DNA from 2 places in the Streptomyces sp. NBC_01237 genome. Region 2 is predicted to be linked to the other one. Evidence: riboswitches for the same ligand, from Rfam matches in the RefSeq annotation. Region 2 holds a riboswitch; the other holds the start of a gene.
The links. Region 2 has a riboswitch for cobalamin ahead of OG251_RS14220 (ABC transporter substrate-binding protein). Riboswitches for the same ligand answer to the same signal wherever they lie in the genome.
Positions count from the first base shown of each region.

Region 1 (10,507 bases), 2.1 Mb from region 2:
GGCCCTGGCCTACGCGATCGACGCCCCGTTGTACGGGGTGCACCACCTGGCGGGGCATGTCGCCGCGGACACGCTGGAGCACGGCCCGCTGCCCGACCCGTCTGTGGTGCTGATCGTCTCCGGCGGGCACACCTCCCTGCTGCTCGTGCGGGACCTGGCCCGCGACCCGATCACGCATCTGGGGGACACCCTGGACGACGCCGCCGGCGAGTGCTTCGACAAGGTCGCCCGGGTCTTCGGTCTGCCGTATCCGGGAGGCCCGGCCATCGACCGCGCCGCCCGGGGAGGCGATCCGCGCGCGGTGGCCTTCCCCCGCCCGCTGACCGGTCGGACGGAGGACCCGTACGCGTTCTCCTTCTCCGGTCTCAAGACCGCCGCCGCGCGCTGGGCCGAGGGGCACCGGGGCCGTGAGCTGCCGGTGGCCGACGGCGCGGCCTCGCTCCAGGAGGCGATCGCGGACGTCCTGACCCGTACGGCGCTGGCCGCCTGCCGGGACCACGGCGTCGGGACCCTCGTCGTGGTCGGTGGTGTGGCCGCGAACTCAAGGGTGCGCGCGCTCGCCGAGGAGCGGTGCGCGGCCGCGGGCGTGCGACTGCGCGTACCTCCGATGACCCTGTGTACGGACAACGGCGCGATGATCGCGGCTGTCGGCGACCTCCTCGTACGAGCGGGAGCGGAGCCCGCCCCCCTCGATGTGTCGATCGATCCGTCCGCGCCCCTGGAATACGCGGCCCTGACCCCCGGGGCGGCTGCGGCGACGGCCGCCTGAGGGCTGTCCGCGTCAGGATTCCGCGAGGCGGGTGACCGCTCGCGCACGCCGGTGTCCCGCGCGCCTGGAGGAGCGGACGTCGCCCGTTCACCACCGCGTGGGCCACGCGCCCTCTTGTGTCGCTCCGGTCCCTCCGGCCGCTCCGGTCCCTCCTTGTTCCGAGGTGCGCCCGGCGCGCGGTCACGGCATAAGCCGGCTGCTCGGGAAGGCCGTTCGGGAGGCCGGTCGCGACGCGGGGTGAGGAGGGGTGGACTTACTAGGACGTCCAACTATATGTTCGTGGCACAAGGTCCGCGGTGCAGGGAAGCCGGTGTGAATCCGGCACGGTCCCGCCACTGTGACCGGGGAGTGTGCTGCCATCCACACGCCACTGGCGAGGTCTGCCGGGAAGGCGGGCGGCACGCGGGGATCCGGGAGTCAGGATACCGGCCGCGGAATGTTCCGTGTTTTCCACGAGGATGGAGCAGACACGCATGGCACCGGTCCGTACGCATACCCACGACCCTGGTGATCCGGCGGAGCGCACCCGAACCACCGCGCGCTCATAGACCTCCGAGGCCCCCGGCCCCGCTGTTCGCTGTCCCACGGCCTTCCCGGCGGTGCGCCCACCCGTGCGCCCGACGGCGTCCCGCCGTGCCATCCCCGGATCTCACCTGACGAGAGCAGGCATCCATGGTCCGTGAACTCACCCACTTCATCGGCGGCAAGCACACCACCGGTACGTCCGGCCTCTTCGGCGACGTGTACGACCCCAACACCGGCGCCGTCCAGGCCCGCGTACCGCTCGCCGGCCACGCCGACACCGGAGCCGCGATCACCGACGCGGCCGGCGCGCAGCAGGAATGGGGCCGGTGGAACCCGCAGCGGCGCGCCCGCGTCCTGCTGCGCTTCCTCCAACTCGTCGAGGCGGAGCGCGAATCCCTGGCCCGGATGCTGTCGGCCGAGCACGGCAAGACCGTGGCCGACGCACACGGCGACATCCAACGCGGGCTGGAGGTCGTCGAGTTCGCCGCCGGAATCCCGCATCTGCTCAAGGGCGAGTTCACCGACAACGCGGGCACCGGAATCGATGTGCACTCGCTGCGTTCCCCGATCGGAGTGGTCGCGGGAATCACACCGTTCAACTTCCCCGCGATGATCCCGCTGTGGAAGGCCGCACCCGCTCTCGCGTGCGGAAACGCGTTCGTCCTCAAGCCGTCGGAGCGGGACCCGTCCGTGCCGCTGCGCCTGGCCGAGCTGTTCCTGGAGGCCGGTCTGCCGCCCGGTGTCCTCAACGTCGTCAACGGCGGCAAGGAAGCCGTCGACACCCTCCTGAAGGACCCCAGGGTCGGTGCGCTGGGCTTCGTCGGCTCCACTCCCGTCGCCGCCCACATCTATGCCACCGCCGCAGCCCACGGCAAGCGCGCCCAGTGCTTCGGCGGCGCCAAGAACCACATGATCGTGATGCCGGACGCCGACCTCGACCAGGCCGTCGACGCGCTCGTCGGCGCCGGATACGGGTCCGCGGGAGAGCGCTGCATGGCGATCTCCGTGGCCGTACCCGTCGGGGAGGAGACCGCCGACCGGCTCGTCGCCGCGCTCAGGGAACGCATCGCCACGCTCCGCATCGGCCGCTCCGACGACCCGGAGGCCGACTTCGGCCCCCTGGTGAGCCGGGACGCCCTCGAACGGGTCCGCCGCCATGTGGACATCGGCGTCACCGAGGGCGCCGAACTCGTCGTCGACGGAAGGGATTTCACCCTCCCCGGCCATGAGAACGGGTTCTTCGCCGGGGCCTCCCTCTTCGACCGGGTCTCCTCGCGGATGCGGATCTACCGGGAGGAGATCTTCGGACCCGTCCTGTGCGTCGTACGGGCCGCCGACTACGAGGAGGCCCTGCGCCTGCCCAGCGAGCACCCCTACGGGAACGGGGTCGCGATCTTCACCAGGGACGGGGACACCGCCCGCGACTTCACCCGCCGGGTGAACACCGGCATGGTCGGCGTCAACGTCCCCATTCCGGTCCCCGTCGCCTACCACACCTTCGGCGGCTGGAAGCGATCCGGCTTCGGCGACCTGAATCAGCACGGCCCGGACGCCATCCGCTTCTACACCCGCACCAAGACCGTCACCTCGCGCTGGCCCTCGGGCGCCAGGGAAGGCGCGAGCTTCACCCTCCCCACCATGGGATGAGCGCCATGACCACGACCTCGCTCACCGAGGACCAACAGGCCCTGATCGAGACCACCCTGGACTTCGCGCAGGACCATCTGGCCCCTCATGCCGTCCAGTGGGACCAGGACAAGCACTTTCCGCTCGACACGCTGCGCAAGGCGGCCGGGCTCGGGCTCGGCGGCGTGTACGTACGGGAGGACGCGGGAGGCAGCGGCCTCTCCCGCGCCGACGGTGTCCTCGTCTTCGAGGCCCTGGCCTCCGGCTGCCCGTCCATCGCCGGCTACCTCTCCATCCACAACATGGTCGCCTGGATGCTCGACACCTATGGCGACGAGGGGCAACGCGCACGGTGGCTGCCCCGGCTGTGTGCCATGGACGACCTCGGCAGCTACTGCCTCACCGAACCCGGCGCGGGATCGGACGCCGGGGCGATCGGCACCCGCGCGGTGCGGGACGCGGACGGCTACCTCCTCACCGGCGTCAAGCAGTTCATCTCCGGGGCGGGCGCCTCCCAGGTGTACGTCGTCATGGCCCGCACCGGGGGAGCGGGCCCCGACGGCATCTCCGCGTTCGTCGTGGACCGGGACGATCCCGGCCTGTCGTTCGGGCCGAACGAGAAGAAGATGGGCTGGAACGCCCAGCCCACCCGCCAGGTGATCCTGGACGGGGTCCGGGTGTCCGCGGACCGGCTGCTCGGCCGTGCGGGCGACGGCTTCCGCATCGCGATGAACGGCCTGAACGGCGGCCGGCTCGGTATCGCCGCCTGCTCCCTGGGCGGCGCCCGCAGCGCCCTCGGCAGGAGCCTGTCGTATCTCGCGGGCCGGGAGGCGTTCGGCGCCCGGCTGCTGGACCAGCAGGCCCTGCAGTTCCGCCTCGCCGACATGGCGACCGAACTCGCCGCGGCCCGCGCCCTGGTCCACCAGGCCGCCGAGGCCCTGGACCGCGGAGACCCGCAGTCCCCGCAGTTGTGCGCGATGGCCAAACGTTTCGCCACCGACACCGGCTATTCCGTCGCCGATCGCGCCCTCCAACTCCATGGAGGCTACGGATACGTGCACGAGTACGGCATCGAGAAGATCGTCCGCGACCTCCGTGTCCACCAGATCCTGGAAGGAACCAACGAGATCATGCGCGTCATCGTGGCCCGCGGACTGACGGAGGCGTTCCGGTGACCGCCGCCGAGGAGCACGTACTGCTCCGTACCGAGGGCCGCGCGGCCCACCTCACGCTCAACCGGCCGAAGGCGCTCAACGCCCTCACCCACAGCATGGTGCGGCGCATCGACGCGGCACTGACCGCCTGGGAGCACGATCCGGCGGTGGAGACCGTGATCATCACCGGTGCCGGCGCACGCGGCCTGTGCGCCGGCGGCGACATCCGCTCCATCTACGAGGACGTGCGCGCCGGGAACACGGCCTCGGCCGGTTTCTGGCGGGACGAGTACCGGCTCAACGCCCGCATCGCCCGCTACCCGAAGCCGTACGTCGCCGTGATGGACGGAATCGTGATGGGCGGCGGCGTCGGGGTCTCCGCGCACGGCAGCGTCCGCATCGTCACCGAACGCTCCCGGATCGCGATGCCGGAGACGGGCATCGGCTTCGTCCCCGACGTGGGCGGCACCTATCTGCTCGCCCTCGCACCGGGCGAACTCGGTACCCACCTCGCGCTGACGGGTGCGCGGATCGGCGCGGGTGACGCGCTGCTGTGCGGGCTCGCCGACCACTTCGTCCCCTCCGAGGATCTGCCCCGGCTGCTCGCCGACCTCGCCGCGCGGCCGGTGCACGATGTGCTCCCCGCGTACGTGCGGGAGGCGCCGCCCGGCGAACTGGCCGGTCACCGGCCCTGGATCGACGCCTGCTACCGGGCCGCCACCGTCGAGGAGATCCTCGCCCGGCTGCGCGCCCACGGCTCGCGTGCCGCCGCGGAGAGCGCCGGCACCCTGGCCGACAGGTCGCCCACCGCGCTGAAGGTCACGCTCGCCGCGCTCCACCGGGCACGGGGACTCGGCCCGTTGGAGCGTGTTCTGGAACAGGAGTACCGGATCTCCTGCGCCGCACTCGCCTCGCACGACCTGGCGGAGGGGATCCGGGCGCAGGTCATCGACAAGGACCGCAGCCCCCACTGGACACCGGCCACCCTGGCCGAGGTCACCGAAACGGACGTGGCGCGCTACTTCGCCCGGCCCGCCGGGGGCGGACTCCACCTGGCCGCAACCGCACAGGAGGTGCCGTGGTGAACAGCAGGCGCACGATCGGCTTCATCGGCCTCGGCCACATGGGCGGCCCGATGGCGGCCAACCTCGTCCGGGCCGGCCACCGGGTCATCGGCCACGACCTGATGCCCGAACTGCGCGGCACGGCCGTGGCGAACGGGGTGGAACCGGCCGGATCATCGACGGAGGCAACCGCTGCGGCGGACGTGGTGATCACCATGCTGCCCGCGGGACGCCATGTCCTGGGCCTCTACCGGGAGGAGGGGGCGTTGGCCGCCGCCCGGCCCGGCACCCTGTTCATCGACTGTTCGACCATCGATGTGGCCGACGCGCGAAGCGCCCACGGGACCGCGGTCGCGGCGGGGATGCGGGCGCTGGACGCCCCGGTCTCCGGGGGAGTGGTCGGCGCGGAGGCCGGCACGCTCACCTTCATGGCGGGCGGCGGCGAGGCCGAGTTCGCCGAGGCGGACCCACTGCTGGCGATCATGGGGAAGCGGGCGGTGCACTGCGGCGGCCCCGGCGCCGGGCAGGCCGCGAAGATCTGCAACAACATGATCCTCGGTATCTCGATGATCGCGGTGAGCGAGGCGTTCGTCCTCGGCGAGAGCCTGGGCCTGTCCCACCAGGCCCTGTTCGACGTGGCCTCCACCGCGTCCGGCCAGTGCTGGGCCCTGACCGTCAACTGCCCCGTGCCGGGCCCCGTCCCGGGCAGCCCGGCCAACCGCGCCTACCGTCCCGGCTTCGCCGCCGAGCTGATGGCCAAGGACCTGGGACTCGCGGCCGACGCCGCCAGGGCCGGTGGTGTGCACGCGGAACTCGGCGCGAGGGCGGCAGAGGTGTACGCGGCCTATGCCGAGGGGGCCGGGACGGGCCGGGACTTCTCCGGGATCGTCGGAACCATCAGGGAGAAGTCGGCACCGCACACGGTCCGGGAAGGAGACGGCGCATGACCACAGAGCCCTACGGGACGATCCGGGTCGAACGCACGGGGCGTACGGCACTTCTCACGCTCGACCGCCCCAAGGCCCTCAACGCACTCAACGTCCAGGTGATGAACGAGGTCGTCGCCGCGACGGCGGACCTGGACCGGGACCCCGGCGTCGGCTGCATCGTCCTCACCGGATCGCCCGAGGCATTCGCGGCCGGAGCCGACATCAAGGAGATGCGGCCCCACAGTTATATGGACATGTACCTCAGCGACTGGTTCACCGCCTGGGACCGGCTCGGGGCGCTGCGGACTCCGACGGTCGCGGCCGTCTCCGGATACGCGCTCGGCGGCGGATGCGAGCTGGCGATGCTGTGCGACATCCTGCTGGCCGCCGACACCGCCGTGTTCGGACAGCCCGAGATCAAGCTGGGCGTCATCCCCGGTATCGGAGGCTCCCAGCGGCTGACCCGTGCGGTGGGCAAGGCCAAGGCCATGGAGATGTGTCTGACCGGCCGCACCATGGACGCCGCAGAGGCGGAGCGGGCCGGTCTCGTCTCACGGGTGGTACCCGCCGACGACCTCATCGGCGAGGCGCTCGCCGTCGCCGGGACCGTCGCCGCGATGTCCCTGCCCGTCGCGATGATGGCGAAGGAAGCGGTGTCCCGCGCCTTCGAGACGACCCTCGCGGAAGGGGTCCGCTTCGAACGCCGGCTCTTCCACGCCGTGTTCGCGACCGCGGACCAGAAGGAGGGCATGACCGCCTTCGTCGACAAGCGACAGCCCGGTTTCACCCACTCCTGACGCAAGAGGCCGGCCGTGCCACCCGCCGAGGACGGGTGGCACGGCCGGCCGCACCGACATGCCGGTCCGCTGTACCGATCCGGCACGTCGGCCGGTCGGGACCGGTCAGAACACGAACGGGCCGGGCGACTGCGCGGAGGTCGCGTTGCAGGTCGCGGTGATGCCGAAGACCACAACCTTGAGGGATGTGGCCGCCAGGCTGTCTCCCGGGGCGACCGTCCCGGCGAGCGGCCCCGTCGACACGGGACTTCCGGCCGGGATGGCCGGGTTGGAGTTACCGGTGAAGGTCACCGCGCCTGCGCCCTTGTTGCTGAGCGTGAGCGTTGATTTGACGGAGTTCGCGCCGATACTGATGGGGGCGGTGATGGCGGACGTCGAGACGTTGATGGTCGCGGCCGTACCGCTCTGGGTGGCAGTGAGCGTCGCACTGCCCGAGCCGTACGAGCCGCAGTCGAAGGAGATGGTGGCGGTGGTGGGGGCGACCGCGCCGGCCGTGGGGGCCAGAGCGAGCGTGCCCGCGGCGAGGGCGGAACAGACACCGAGCCGCCGTAAACCGTGCCTCATGATGTTTGCCCTTCATGTGGGGGGACTGCCGGCGCGCCGGGGCTGCGTGCCGCGCCGACCAACTTCCTGACGAGCCATCAGCAAGGTGGGTCCCCCATTGAGACACGGTCGCCTTGAGGCAACAAGACACATCGCCATGATTTTTGACATGCTACGGTCAATCAAGGGTGTGGCGTGTCGCGCGGACCGCCGTCGGCGGGGCCTGTGGCCCGGCTCCGCCCCGCTCGGTCCGGGCGGCGTGCCGGTCTCGTCGGGCGATGGTGCCCGGGTGTGCCCGGTGCGCTCATCCTGTGCCGCCGGCGCTTCCGCCGACGGCTGGATGTGCGGCCGGTGTCACATGAACAGCAGGCCCACGAGGGCGAAGTAGGCGACCGTCGACGCGGTCAGCAGGAGGATCGTGGCCCATGGGCGGGCGTGCCACCACGGCAGTCGCACGTGGGGGTACTGCCTCTTCAGCTCCTTGGGCGAGAAGGTCTGCGCGTCCATCAGGGGTATGTCCCGAAGCCGGCGCGACAGCCGCTCCACGTCGGCCGCTCGCCACAGCCGCAGGTCGAGCACGAAGGGCCGGGTGGACTGCGAGGCGATGACCATGCGTTCGGGTGTGGGGGCGAAGGGGCCGGTGCCGAACGTGATCGGGTGCAGCGCGGTCAGGAACTCCAGAGGAGCGCTGTAGAGGTTCACTCCGAAGGAGTTGTCGATCCGGAGTTCGTCGTCGATGACCGTGATCTGGGCCATCGAGGAGCGTAACGCCATCATCACGAGAGTGGTCGCCACCGGCAGGAGGATCAGCACCACGAACGGCAGGAGCCAGCTCACCCCGAACTCGCCGATGGTCATGGCCCCCAGGGAGCAGAGTGCGGGAACGCCGATCACCCCGTACATCGCCAACCGTCGACGATAGAGGGAATTGTCCGGTGTGACGACCACACGTGCACCCACCGTACCCACGGCATCCCCCTGCCCCGCGAAGTTTTGTGCACAGCATCGCACCCGCGCACTCCTCCGGGACAGGGTATGGGCCACCCCGCCTTGGAACAGGCCCGTCCCGGCGGTGCGGGCGGGCTCACAAGTGAGTGCGCCGACGCTACGGACGGGGGTGATCGGTGGGACCGCGAGACGATATGACGGGCAGTCATGCGACGTGGGGCCGCCTCGCGCGAGTCGGTCGACGCCCATTCCGCTTTCCCGTATCCCCCACTCGTGAGTTAGGTTAGCCTTGCCTGGGTTGAGCGCGAGAGGGGGAGTTCATGGTGGCCTGGAACCTGAGAGGCCGGGGCTTGAGCGTCGACGTCGACGAGGCCGGAGCGGAGGGCGCGGACACCTTCTCCCTCGCCACCGCCGGGATGCCCTGCGACGGCACGGTCGCGTACACCGTGTCCACCGCGCGAACCCGCCCCCACGGCCCGGAGTCCGCCCGCGACGGCATCCGTTGCGACGTCCCCCGGCCCGGCCCGAACGGCACCCCGGCACCTCGGCCGGGCGTCGGACGGACGGGGACGACCGTGCACGGGTGATCGCCTTCCGGGCGGTTCCCGGCCGGGCGCACCGCCGACGTCGTGCTGCACCCGCTTCCCGGCCGCGCCCGGCACCCCGCCGTGCGGGACCTGTTCGCCGACCTCCCTCGCGCACGCCATGGCCGGGCGGGCGTCCACCTCCCACGTCGCCCAGTGCTGTGGCGTCGTCCCCACCATCACCGCCGGCCTGCTGACCGCCGGGCCGGTGCCCATCCCCGCAGGAGTGAACCGATGAACAAGACCTTGTCGCCCGAACGTGTCCGCGCCGACGTCGCGGAGCTGCTCGACTGCGACCCCGCGGACATCGCGCCCGAGGAGAACCTGGTCGACCTCGGCCTGGACTCGGTGCGGATCATGATCCTGGTCGAGCGCTGGCGCGCCGCGGGGGCGGCCACGCTGGAGTTTCCCGATCTGGCCGAGCAGCCCGAACTGGCGCACTGGACGGCGCTGCTGACGGGGGGTGCCGCATGAGCCGCGTCGATCACCGGCACCGGCACCTGGACCGGATCGCGGAGGTGCGGGCGGGCCGTCACGCGGAGAAGGTGGGCTACCCGATCGGCATCCGGGAGACCGAGGTCGTACGGACCGCCATGGTCGGCTCCGGCCTGCTGCGGGTGACCCTGGGCGGGGCGGGCGCCGAGGGGTTCGAGGCCCATGCGCCGGACGAGCACGTGAAACTGATCTTCCCGGATCCGGACGGCTCGCTGCGGCTGCCCGAGCCGAACGGGGCGATGCTGCGCTGGCCGCGCCCGGCGCTCGTCTCGCGGGAGTACACCGTGCGCCGGTACGACCCCGTCGCGGGCGAGATCGATATCGATATCGCGCCGCACGAGGGCGGTCTCGCGTCGGACTGGGCGCTTGCGGCCCGCCCGGGCACCGTTATGCACATCGCGGGACCGCCCGGCGGGCTGATCGTCCCGCACGCCTACGACCACTATCTGCTGGCGGGCGACATCACGGCCCTGCCCGCGATCGCGCGCCGGCTGGAGGAGCTGCCCAGGGCCGCGAAGGGCTGGGCGTTCGTCGAAGTCGCCGATGCCGCGGAGGAGATCGAGCTGTCCGCGCCCGAGGGTGTTCGGGTGCACTGGCTGCACCGCGGCGGCCTGCCGGCCGGAACCGGCGACGCGCTGGCAGGGGCCGTGATGTCGGTGACCGTGCCCGAGGGGGAGCGCGTGTACGTGTGGGCGGCGGGTGAGGCGGGGCAGATCAAGCCGCTGCGCCGCTGGGTCCGCGACGAGTTGTGCCTGGACAGGGCTGACAGCGACATCACCGGCTACTGGAAGCGCGGCGTCGCCGACTTCGACGAGGACGAGCACTGATCAACCGGCCGGACCGGGGCGGGCGTTACGCCCGCTCCTGGCTTGTCCTGCCGAAAGGCCATCAACTAAGGTGAGCCTTACCTAACTAGCAAGGAGCAATCGCATGTCCATACGCAGATCGTTCGGCCTGGTCGGCGCGGTGTCGCTGACCCTCGTCCTGGCCGGATGCGGGTTCTCCTCGGAGGGCGGGTCGGCCGCCTCGGAGGAGGGCGGGACCCGGGTGTTCGCCGCGGACAACGGCAAGAT
Region 1 covers NZ_CP108508.1:1,147,567-1,158,073, reverse strand. The annotation lists gene tsaD (tRNA (adenosine(37)-N6)-threonylcarbamoyltransferase complex transferase subunit TsaD) at 1-769, shown strand, start outside; cobalamin riboswitch at 1,033-1,217, shown strand; gene OG251_RS05140 (CoA-acylating methylmalonate-semialdehyde dehydrogenase) at 1,442-2,941, shown strand; gene OG251_RS05135 (acyl-CoA dehydrogenase family protein) at 2,947-4,095, shown strand; gene OG251_RS05130 (enoyl-CoA hydratase/isomerase family protein) at 4,092-5,159, shown strand; gene mmsB (3-hydroxyisobutyrate dehydrogenase) at 5,156-6,085, shown strand; gene OG251_RS05120 (enoyl-CoA hydratase) at 6,082-6,864, shown strand; gene OG251_RS05115 (hypothetical protein) at 6,970-7,428, opposite strand; gene OG251_RS05110 (hypothetical protein) at 7,762-8,316, opposite strand; gene OG251_RS05105 (hypothetical protein) at 8,706-8,942, shown strand; gene OG251_RS05100 (phosphopantetheine-binding protein) at 9,174-9,413, shown strand; gene OG251_RS05095 (siderophore-interacting protein) at 9,410-10,261, shown strand; gene OG251_RS05090 (ABC transporter substrate-binding protein) at 10,365-10,507, shown strand, end outside.
Region 1: it holds a riboswitch for cobalamin, as region 2 does, so the genes downstream of both, OG251_RS05140 (CoA-acylating methylmalonate-semialdehyde dehydrogenase) here and OG251_RS14220 (ABC transporter substrate-binding protein) in region 2, are expected to answer to the same signal.

Region 2 (10,507 bases):
GACCTCGTGGGACAAGCTCCAGCTGGGCTGGCTCGACTACGACAAGGCCAAGGCCGGTACGAAGTCGACCCACAAGCTGGGCGTCTCGGAGTACAACACCAAGGACAAGCAGGCGCTCGTCGTCGAGCTGCCCGAGAAGGCCGTCACCACGACTGTCACCAAGCCCGCCGAGGGCTCGAAGCAGTGGTGGAGCGACATGGGTGACAACCTGTCGAACACCCTGACCCGCTCGGTCGACCTGACCGGCAAGTCCGCCGCGTCGCTGGACCTTTCGGGCTGGTACGACATCGAGGCCGACTACGACTACCTCTACACCGAGGTGTCGGACAACGGCGGCACCAGCTGGACCGCGCTCGACGGCACCGCCGACGGCAAGGCGCTCCCGCGCGACGCCAGCGACAAGCCGGCCCTGACCGACGTCTCCGGCGCCGTCAAGAAGCTCTCCTTCCCGCTGAACGCCTACGCGGGCAAGAAGATCGACCTCCGCTTCCGCTACCAGACGGACGGCGGCGCGGGCGGCAAGGGCTTCACGGCCGACGCCCTCACGATCACCGCCGACGGTGCCCCGCTCTTCTCGGACAACGCCGAGGCCGACGACAACGGCTGGACCGCCAAGGGCTTCTCGCGGATCGGCGAGTCGTTCACCAACGACTACCCGCAGTACTACATCGCCGAGAACCGCCAGTACGTGTCGTACGACGAGACCCTCAAGGTCGGCCCGTACAACTTCGGCTTCTCGAAGTCCCGTCCGGACTGGGTGGAGCACTACGCCTACCAGAACGGTCTGATGGTGTGGCTCTGGGACACCTCCCAGAAGGACAACAACACCTCCGTCCACCCGGGCCAGGGTCTGATCCTGCCGATCGACTCGCACGCCAAGCCGCTGAAGTGGAAGGACGGCACGGTCCTGCGCAACAAGATCCAGCCGTTCGACGCGCCGTTCAGCTGGTGGCCGAACCAGGGCTTCACGCTCCACAACGCCGACGTGCCGCTGCGGATCAAGCCGTCGCTGGGCGTCCCGGTCTTCGACGACCGCAAGGGGACGTACTGGTACGAGGAGAACCCGACGGGCAGCGTCAAGGTTTCTGACACCAACACCCGGATCTCGATCGTCAGCGAGCCGCTCAGCGGCTCCACGATGACCGTCAAGGTTGGTCCGTCGACCAAGTAATCCGGTATCACCGCAGGTCAAAACATGATCGGCCGTCGCCCTCTAGCGGGCGGCGGCCGATCGTGTTTAGGTGCGTCTTGTTCATATCCTTATTGACACGACGTCTCATGGGGGAGCGCGGAGCATGGCCGGCGGAGGTTTTTGCAGGTTGCCCAACGGCACGGTGGTGGTGGCACTCACCCTGACGCGCCCGGCGGACGGAGCCGGGCCCGGAGCCCCGGTACGGGTGCTCGTGCACGCCGCCAACCGGGCGCGCGCCCTGACCCGGCTGCGCAACCTGGGGCTGCGCGCGGTCTATCTCCGCGGCAATGCCCAGCCGCCCACGCCGGACGAGATCACGGCGGTGCTGCACCACCCGGACGGCCTGCTGTGGCGGGCGGCGCCCCAGACCGGACAGGAGCTCTGGCACCCCATCCGGGCCCTGCTGGGGCCCACCGGATACGCCGGCCCGGCCCGCCCCGCCGCGTAGCCCCGTCCACGCGCGTAGCCCCGTCCCGCGGGCACCGGGTGAAGCGCCGAGCGCCCGGCGGACGGGTCGGAGGCGCCCTACGGGGTACCGGCGACGACCGGCTTGCCGGAGAGCTCCACGCCCGCGGTACGGAGCTCCTCCAGCGCCCGCTCCGTGGTCGCCCCGGCGACCCCGGCGGTCAGCTCCAGCAGGACGTGCGTGGCGAAGCCCTCACGGGCGGCGTCCAGGGCCGTGGCCCGGACGCAGTGGTCGGTCGCGATGCCGACCACGTCGACCTCGGTGACGGAGCGGTCGCGCAGCCACTGGGCGAGCCCGACCCCGTTCTCGTCGAGCCCCTCGAAGCCGCTGTACGCCGCGGCGTACGCCCCCTTGTCGAAGACGGCGTCGATGGCGCCCGAGGCGACGGCGGGGGCGAAGTTGGGGTGGAAGCCCACCCCCTCCGTACCGGCCACGCAGTGCACCGGCCAGGAGTGCTCGAAGTCGGGCTGCGAGGAGAAGTGGTCACCCGGGTCGACATGGTGGTCACGGGTGGCCACCACATGGCGGTAGCCGGCCTGGGCCTCGCCGATCAGGTCGGTGATGGCGGCGGCGACATCGGCGCCGCCCGCCACCGCGAGGCTGCCGCCCTCGCAGAAGTCGTTCTGAACGTCCACGACGATCAAGGCGCGGTGCATGGCGGGTGTCCTTAGGTGGGGGAGAGGCGGCGCTTCGGCGGTGAGCGTACGGGGTTCACGGGGATGTCAGGGAGCGGGACGCCACCGAGCGTAGAGATTTGGCCCGCACAATCAAGCCCACCCGGCGATCGCGGGCATTCCCGGTCGCGCCGGACGTCCCTGCCGTATGTCGCCACTGCCCCGACCCTGTCCCCTCACACGTATTCGGTCGGAAGCACCGGCTCGCCGCGTGACAGCTGGATCGCCGACATCGGCAGCCCCTTGAGCGCCGTGACGTGCCGCTCCCGGGCCGCCTCCAGCGGTTCGCGGGCGACGACCTCGCCGCCCCGCACCAGCTCCACCAGCAGCTGCCGTCCGGCCAGCTCCTCGGGCACGGGGCCGGTCCCGACCACCTCCGCCTCGGCCACGCCGTGCCCGTCGAGCCGGCGCGCGGCCCACTTGCGTCCGCCCACCGACGACTTCGCGCCGAGCGACTTCTTCGCGACCGGCCGCATCGTCTCCGCGGGATCGGCGGACCCGGCGCGGGCGACCAGCTTGTAGACCATGGAGCAGGTCGGCTGCCCGCTCCCGGTGACCAGCTGCGTGCCCACCCCGTAGGCGTCGACCGGCGCCGCGGCCAGCGAGGCGATGGCGTACTCGTCCAGGTCCGAGGTCACCACGATCTTCGTCCCGGTGGCGCCCAGCTCGTCCAGCTGCTGCCGCACCCGGTGCGCGACCAGCAGCAGGTCGCCGGAGTCGATCCGTACCGCTCCGAGCTCGGGCCCGGCGACCTCGACCGCCGTACGGACCGCCTCGGTCACGTCGTACGTGTCGACCAGCAGCGTCGTGCTCCGGCCCAGCGAGTCCACCTGCGCCTGGAACGCGTCGCGCTCGCTGTCGTGGAGCAGGGTGAAGGCGTGCGCGCTCGTCCCCACGGTCGGGATGCCGTAGCGGAAGCCCGCGGCCAGGTCCGAGGTGGTGTCGAAGCCGCCCACGTACGCGGCGCGCGCCGAGGCGACGGCCGACAGCTCGTGCGTACGGCGGGCCCCCATCTCGATCAGCCCGCGGCCACCCGCGGCGGCCGACATCCGGGACGCCGCCGCGGCGATCGCCGAGTCGTGGTTGAGGATCGACAGGATCACCGTCTCCAGCAGCACGCACTCGGCGAAGGAGCCCTCCACCCGCAGGATCGGCGAGCCGGGGAAGTACACCTCGCCCTCCGGGTAGCCCCAGATGTCGCCGCTGAAGCGGTAGCCGGCCAGCCATTCGAGTGTCGGCTCGTCGACGATGTTCTGCTGGCGCAGGAAGCCGATCATCTCGTCGTCGAAGTGGAAGTTCTCCACCGCGTCGAGCACCCGGCCGGTGCCCGCGACGACGCCGTAGCGCCGCCCCTCCGGCAGCCGCCGCGTGAAGGCCTCGAAAACGGAGCGCCGGTCCGCGGTGCCGGCCTTCAGGGCGGCCTGCACCATGGTCAGCTCGTACTGGTCGGTGAAGAGTGCGGTCGACGGCACACCGACCCGTCGCCCAAGGTCCGCTGAGTTCATGGCTGGGATGCTACCCCCTATTTCGTCAGAGTGACGAGATGTGGGGTCCGTTTGTGCGCCGACCCCCTCCGGGTGGCAGCATGGGGTAGGTGAGCGTTGCTGCCCCCGTAGAGATCGAACGTCCAGAGTCGGCCGAAGAGACCTTCGCGGTCCCCGAGCCGGACGTCCCCTGGGTGACGCTGGTGCACAACGACCCGGTGAACCTCATGAGCTATGTGGCCTATGTCTTCCAGGCGTACTTCGGTTATCCGAAGGACAAGGCCCGCAAGCTCATGCTCGACGTGCACCAGAAGGGCCGCGCCGTCGTCTCCAGCGGGAGCCGCGAGGAGATGGAGCGCGATGTCCAGGCCATGCACGGCTACGGCCTCTGGGCCACCCTGACCCAGGACCGCAACTAGCCCCGCGCCCCGCGTCCACCACGCTCCCGTACCGCCCCTGCCCCGCCCGACCCACCATCGGAGAATCCATGGCCGGCCACTTCGAGGCCACCCCCGGCGGCGGCGCGGCCGTCGCGCTCGACGAGGTCGAGATCTCCATCCTGCGCTCCCTCGCCGTCCAGCTGCTGGAACTGATCGGTCCGGGCGCCGAGCCCGCCGAGGGTGAGGACCCGCTCGCCGCCCTCTTCGCCGAGGGCCCGAGCGAACCGCCCGCCGACCCCGCCCTGGCCCGGCTCTTCCCCGAGGCGTACGGGGACGAGGACAAGGAGCTGCGCGAGGCGTCCGCCGAATTCCGCCGCTTCACCGAGAACGACCTGCGCACCCGCAAGCGCGAGGACGCCCTCGCCGTCGTGCGGACCCTGGACGCGCTGACGCCCTCCGGGGACGGCGGCGCCGTCCTCGCGCTCACCGCCGAGGAGTGCCGCAACTGGCTCGGCGCCCTCAACGACCTGCGGCTCACCATCGGCACCCGTCTGGAGGTGTCCGACGAGGACGAGGGTCAGGAGGGCTCGCTCTACCGCCTCCCCGACAGCGATCCGCGCAAGCCGATGGTGATGGCCTACCTCTGGCTGGGCGCGCTCCAGGAGACGCTCGTCGAGACGCTGATGCCCTGAGGGACGTCGTTCTCCCCGGCGGTCCGGCCTTGGGCGGGATACGGAGCTTCGCTCAGCGGACGCTCAAATCCGGATAACGATCCCGTCACCTGAACGGCCTTTTTTGCAGCGGCTGGAAACTCTTGTCCGCTTTTTCCTGTGGTGTGCGCCACAGAATGTCCGGTGGATCGCCCGGGGGCCCGTGATAAATCTTCACGACCACCCGGGGACGCCACCCCTGTTCCCGGGGGCGCTACAAGTCGGCCGAACGCCGACGGCACTCCATCCATATCCGGGGGGATCAGGACCTGATCCGCAGTCTGCGAAGGCGCGGATCGGCATGGAGAAAGGCGCATCACCATGACATCGGCTGAGGTCGACAAGGGGCACGCCGGCCAGGAGGCCGAAGGTGCCGGAAACAGCGGCGAGGGATACCAGCGCGGTCTGGGCGCCCGCCAGATCCAGATGATCGCCATCGGCGGCGCCATCGGGACCGGGCTCTTCCTCGGTGCGGGCAAGGCCATCGACCGGGCCGGTCCCAGTCTCATCCTGGCCTATGCGATCGCGGGCCTGGTCATCTTCTTCATCATGCGGGCCCTCGGCGAACTCCTCATGTACCGACCGGTGTCCGGCTCCTTCTCGGAGTACGCCCGTGAATTCCTCGGGCCGTTCTTCGGATTCGTCACAGGCTGGACGTACTGGCTCTTCTGGGTCGTCACCGGAATCACCGAAGTCACCGCCGCCGCCACCTATATGACGTACTGGTGGAACATTCCGCAGTGGCTGTCCGCACTGGTCTTCACGATTATTCTGTACGGCGCCAACCTGATCTCCGTGAAGCTCTTCGGTGAGCTGGAGTTCTGGTTCTCGATGGTCAAGGTCACCGCGATCATCGGCATGATCCTCATCTGCGCCGGAGTCCTCACGATCGGCTTCTCCGACGCCGCCGACACCGCGACCGTCGCCAATCTCTGGAACGACGGCGGCTTCTTTCCCCAGGGCATCACCGGCACGCTGATGACCCTCCAGATCGTGATGTTCGCCTTCCTGGCCGTCGAACTCGTCGGCGTGACCGCGGGCGAGTCCAAGGACCCCAGGACCGTCCTGCCCAAGGCGATCAACACCGTGCCCTGGCGCATCGCCGTCTTCTACGTCGGCGCGCTGATCATGATCCTGTCGGTGGTGCCGTGGAGCACGTTCAAGCCCGGCGTCTCGCCGTTCGTGAAGGCGTTCGAGGAGATGGGTCTCAGTGTCGGGGCGGCCATCGTCAACTTCGTCGTCCTGACCGCGGCGCTCTCCTCCTGCAACTCCGGCATGTACTCCACCGGCCGCATGCTGCGTGACCTCGCCCTCAACGGGCAGGGCCCGCGGGCCTTCACCAAGCTCACGAAGAACGGCCTGCCGTTCATCGGCACCACCTTCTCGGCCGCGCTGATGCTCGTCGGCGTGTGGATCAACTACCAGTGGCCGGGGCAGGCGTTCAACTACGTCGTCTCCTTCGCGACCATCTCCGGCATGTGGGCCTGGATCATGATCCTGTTCAGCCAGCTCCGCTTCCGCTTCCTGGCCGACCGGGGTGTGCTCCCGCAGTCCACGTTCAGGGCCCCCGGATCCCCGTACACCAGCGTGTTCGCGCTCGCCTTCATCGGCATGGTCATCGTGATGATGGCCATCGACAAGGAAGCCCGCATCTCGCTGTACTGCGCACCGGTCTGGGCCCTGATCCTCGGCGTCTCCTACCTGATGCTCAAGGCCCGCAACCCGGAGAACACGGCCTTCACCAAGAAGTGACCTGCCGCCCGGGCGTCCAGTATGCGGGCCCGTCCGTACCACTCCTCGGTACGGACGGGCCCGCTGCTTATCCTGGACGCCATGCTGACCATCACCCAGGCGCTGTTCGACCAGATCGTCGCCCACTCCCGCGCCGACCACCCCGACGAGGCGTGCGGAGTCGTCGCGGGACCGGCCGGAACGGGACGCGCCGAACGGTTCATCCCCATGCTCAACGCCGCCCGCTCGCCCACGTTCTACGAGTTCGACTCGGCGGACCTCCTCAAGCTCTACCGCGAGATGGACGACCGCGACGAGGAGCCCGTGATCGTCTACCACTCGCACACGGCGACCGAGGCGTACCCCTCCCGCACCGACGTCACGTACGCCAACGAACCCGGCGCCCACTACGTCCTCGTCTCCACCGCGGACACCGACGAGGCGGGCCCGTTCCAGTTCCGCTCGTACCGCATCGTGGACGGCGAGATCACGGAGGAGGACGTCAAGGTCGTCGAGGCCTACTGACGCCCACGGCCTACCGGCGCCCGCACCCTGCCGGCGCCCGCACCCTGCCGGCGCCCGCCAGTCGCCGACACCCGCGACCCGATGACCCCGTGACTCGCTGACCCTACTGAGGGTCGCCTTACCGGGGCCGCGACCGCGTCTGGCACACTGCACCCAGACCCAACGAGGCGGCAGGACCCAGGAAGCCGGTGAGAGTCCGGCACGGTCCCGCCACTGTGACCGAACCCCCGTCCACGAGGACCGGGGCTCGGCAGTCAGGAACTGGCCTGCCGCCTTCTCGCACCGACCAGGGGACGCGGAAATCCCCCGGAGAGGCCCCGCCATGTTCCGGCGCACCCCCGCGCTCACAGCCGCCGCCGTGCTGCTCCCGCTCGCCCTCACCGCCTGCTCCGCCACGGACGCCGACAACGGCTCCAAGGACCCGGCCAAGGGAGCCGCGTCGTCCGCGGGCTTCCCGTACACCGTCACCAACTGCGGTGTCACCACGACGTACAAGGCACCGCCGAAGCGCGCCGTCACCATGAACCAGCACGTCACCGAAGTGATGCTGGAACTGGGCCTCGCCAAGTCCCTGGTCGGCACCGCCTACCTCGACGACAAGGTCCTGCCCACGTACGAGAGCCAGTACGAGGCCGTCCCCGTCCTGGCCAAGGAGTACCCCTCGTACGAGCAGCTCCTCGCCGCCGACCCCGACTTCGTCTACGGCGGATACGCCACCGCGTTCGCCGCGGGCGACGGCCGCAGCCGCGAGGCGCTCAAGAAGTCCGGCATCGACACCCGGCTCAACACGGAGTACTGCTCCAAGGGCGACACCGCGATGGACGCCCTCTACGAGGAGGTCCGCGAGGTCGGCCACACCTTCGGCGTCAGCCGCCGCGCCGAAACCTGGATCGACGAGGCCAAGGCCACCAACGCCGCCACGGCGAAGAAGCTCACGTCCGTGGAGCCGGTCTCCGTCTTCGTCTACGACAGCGGCGACAAGACGGCCTTCACCGCGGGCGGCAAGGGCATCGGCAACGAGCTGATCACCCGGGCCGGCGGCCGCAACGTCTTCGCCGACCTCGACAAGGCATTCGGCGACGCCTCCTGGGAGAACGTCGTCGCCCGCAAGCCCGACGTCATCGTCATCTACGACTACGGCGCCACCACCGTCGCCCAGAAGAAGAAGCGCCTCCTGGACGACCCGGCGCTCGCCGACGTCCCCGCGATCAAGAACAAGCGGTTCGCCGTCCTCCCGCTCTCCGACGCGGTCCTCGGCGTCCGCGCCCCCGCCGCGGTCGGCAAGCTCGCCGCCCAGCTGCACCCGGAGATACCCGAAGGCACGCCCGGCGAGGCGACCACCGCGCCGTGAGCTGCCGCACCCCCGCCGCCCCGCGGCGGCTGCTGCGCTACACCCTGGTCACCGGCGTCCTCGCCGTCGTCCTCTGCGCAGCCGTACTCGCCGCGCTCGCCCTCGGCTCCGTCCGCATCCCGCCCGGCCAGGTCCTGGACATCCTGACCGGGCGGGCCGGACCGGGCCCGTTCCGCACGATCGTCCTCGACGTCCGGCTGCCCCGGGTCCTGCTCGGCATCATCGTCGGCGCCGGACTCGCCGTGATCGGCACCGTCCTCCAGGCGCTCGTACGCAACCCGCTCGCCGACCCGTTCCTCCTCGGCGTCTCCTCCGGCGCCTCCACCGGAGCGGTCCTCGTGATCGTCCTCGGCGTCGGCGCGGGCATCGCCACCACCGTCACCATCCCCGCCGCCGCCTTCGTGGGCGCACTCGCCTCACTGCTGCTCGTCTACACGCTGGCCCGCGGCGGATCCGGCCTCACCACCAACCGGCTCGTCCTCGCCGGAGTCGCCGTCTCCTACATCCTGTCCGCCCTCACCAGCCTCATCCTGGTCACCTCGGCCCGCGCCGACCACCTCCAGGAAGTCCTCTACTGGACCCTCGGCGGTCTCGGCGCCGCCCGCTGGGACATGCTCGCGCTGCCGTCGGCCGTCCTCGTCGCCGGTACGGCCCTGCTCCTCACCCTCGCCCGCCCGCTCGACCTGCTGCTCGTCGGCGAGGAGGGCGCCACCGTCCTCGGCCTCGACACGGCACGCTTCCGGGCCGGGGTCTTCGTCCTCGCCTCGCTGCTCACCGGCGCCCTCGTCGCGTACAGCGGAGCGATCGGCTTCGTCGGCCTGATGGTCCCGCACATGGCCCGGATGGCCGTCGGCGCCGGACACCGCGCCCTGCTCCCGGTGGCCGCGCTCGGCGGCGCGCTCTTCCTGGTCCTGGCCGACCTGGCGGCCCGCACGGTCGCCGCGCCCCAGGACATCCCGGTCGGCGTCCTCACCGCCCTGACCGGCGGCCCGTTCTTCCTCTGGATGCTCCGCCGCCGCCCCGAAGGAGCCCCCGCATGACCACCCTGCGCACCGAGGGCCTCTCGTACGGGACCGGCGGCGGCCGTCACCTGGTCGACGCCGTCGACCTGACCGCCGCCGACGGTGAGACGGTCGGCCTCGTCGGCCCGAACGGCAGCGGCAAGACGACCCTCCTGCGCTGCGTGTACGGAACCCTGCGCCCCACCCACGGCCGGGTGCTGCTGGACGGCGACGACCTCGCCACCCTCCCCGTCAAGGCCCGCGCCCGCCGCATCGCCACCGTCCCCCAGGACGGCCAGGCCGGTTTCGAGCTGACCGTCTCCCAGGTCGTGGCCATGGGCCGGGCTCCGCACAAACGGTTCTGGGAAGCGGATACCGCCGCCGACGCCGAGCTGGTCACCCGGGCCCTCGACCGGGTCGGGATCGCCGGCCTCGCACCCCGCGCCTTCGCCTCCCTCTCCGGCGGCGAACGCCAGCGCGCACTGGTCGCCCGGACCCTCGTCCAGGAGCCGTCGCTCATCGTCCTGGACGAGCCCACCAACCACCTGGACATCCGCTACCAGCTGGAGATCCTGTCCCTGGTCCGCGAACTCGGCACGACGAACCTCCTCGCCCTGCACGACCTCAACCTCGCCGCGTACTACTGCGACCGGCTCTATGTGCTCCGGACCGGCCGGGTCGTCGCCTCGGGCACCCCGGCCGAGGTCCTCACACCCGAGCTGCTGGCCGAGGTGTACGGAGTGACGGCCGAGGTCACCACCCACCCCACGACGGGCGCCCCGACGGTCGTCTATCTCCCGGGCACCCCCGTCGTTCCGCATGGTGAACGCTTGTCTTCCACCATGTGAGATCACACTCGGGATTCCCGGCCGGGAATCGATACGATGACCGCATGGTTCCCCATGACGTGAGCATCAAGACGCCGGGCGCGCTGCTCGTCGCGCGGCTGCACGTCGACCTGTGCAGGCTGTCCAGCGCGATCTGTCCCGGCTG
Region 2 covers NZ_CP108508.1:3,221,636-3,232,142, reverse strand. The annotation lists gene OG251_RS14260 (immune inhibitor A domain-containing protein) at 1-1,171, shown strand, start outside; gene OG251_RS14255 (hypothetical protein) at 1,296-1,640, shown strand; gene OG251_RS14250 (isochorismatase family protein) at 1,718-2,314, opposite strand; gene OG251_RS14245 (nicotinate phosphoribosyltransferase) at 2,509-3,837, opposite strand; gene clpS (ATP-dependent Clp protease adapter ClpS) at 3,927-4,235, shown strand; gene OG251_RS14235 (DUF2017 domain-containing protein) at 4,304-4,888, shown strand; gene OG251_RS14230 (amino acid permease) at 5,228-6,658, shown strand; gene OG251_RS14225 (M67 family metallopeptidase) at 6,740-7,162, shown strand; cobalamin riboswitch at 7,318-7,446, shown strand; gene OG251_RS14220 (ABC transporter substrate-binding protein) at 7,485-8,513, shown strand; gene OG251_RS14215 (FecCD family ABC transporter permease) at 8,510-9,553, shown strand; gene OG251_RS14210 (ABC transporter ATP-binding protein) at 9,550-10,362, shown strand; gene OG251_RS14205 (putative leader peptide) at 10,407-10,507, shown strand, end outside.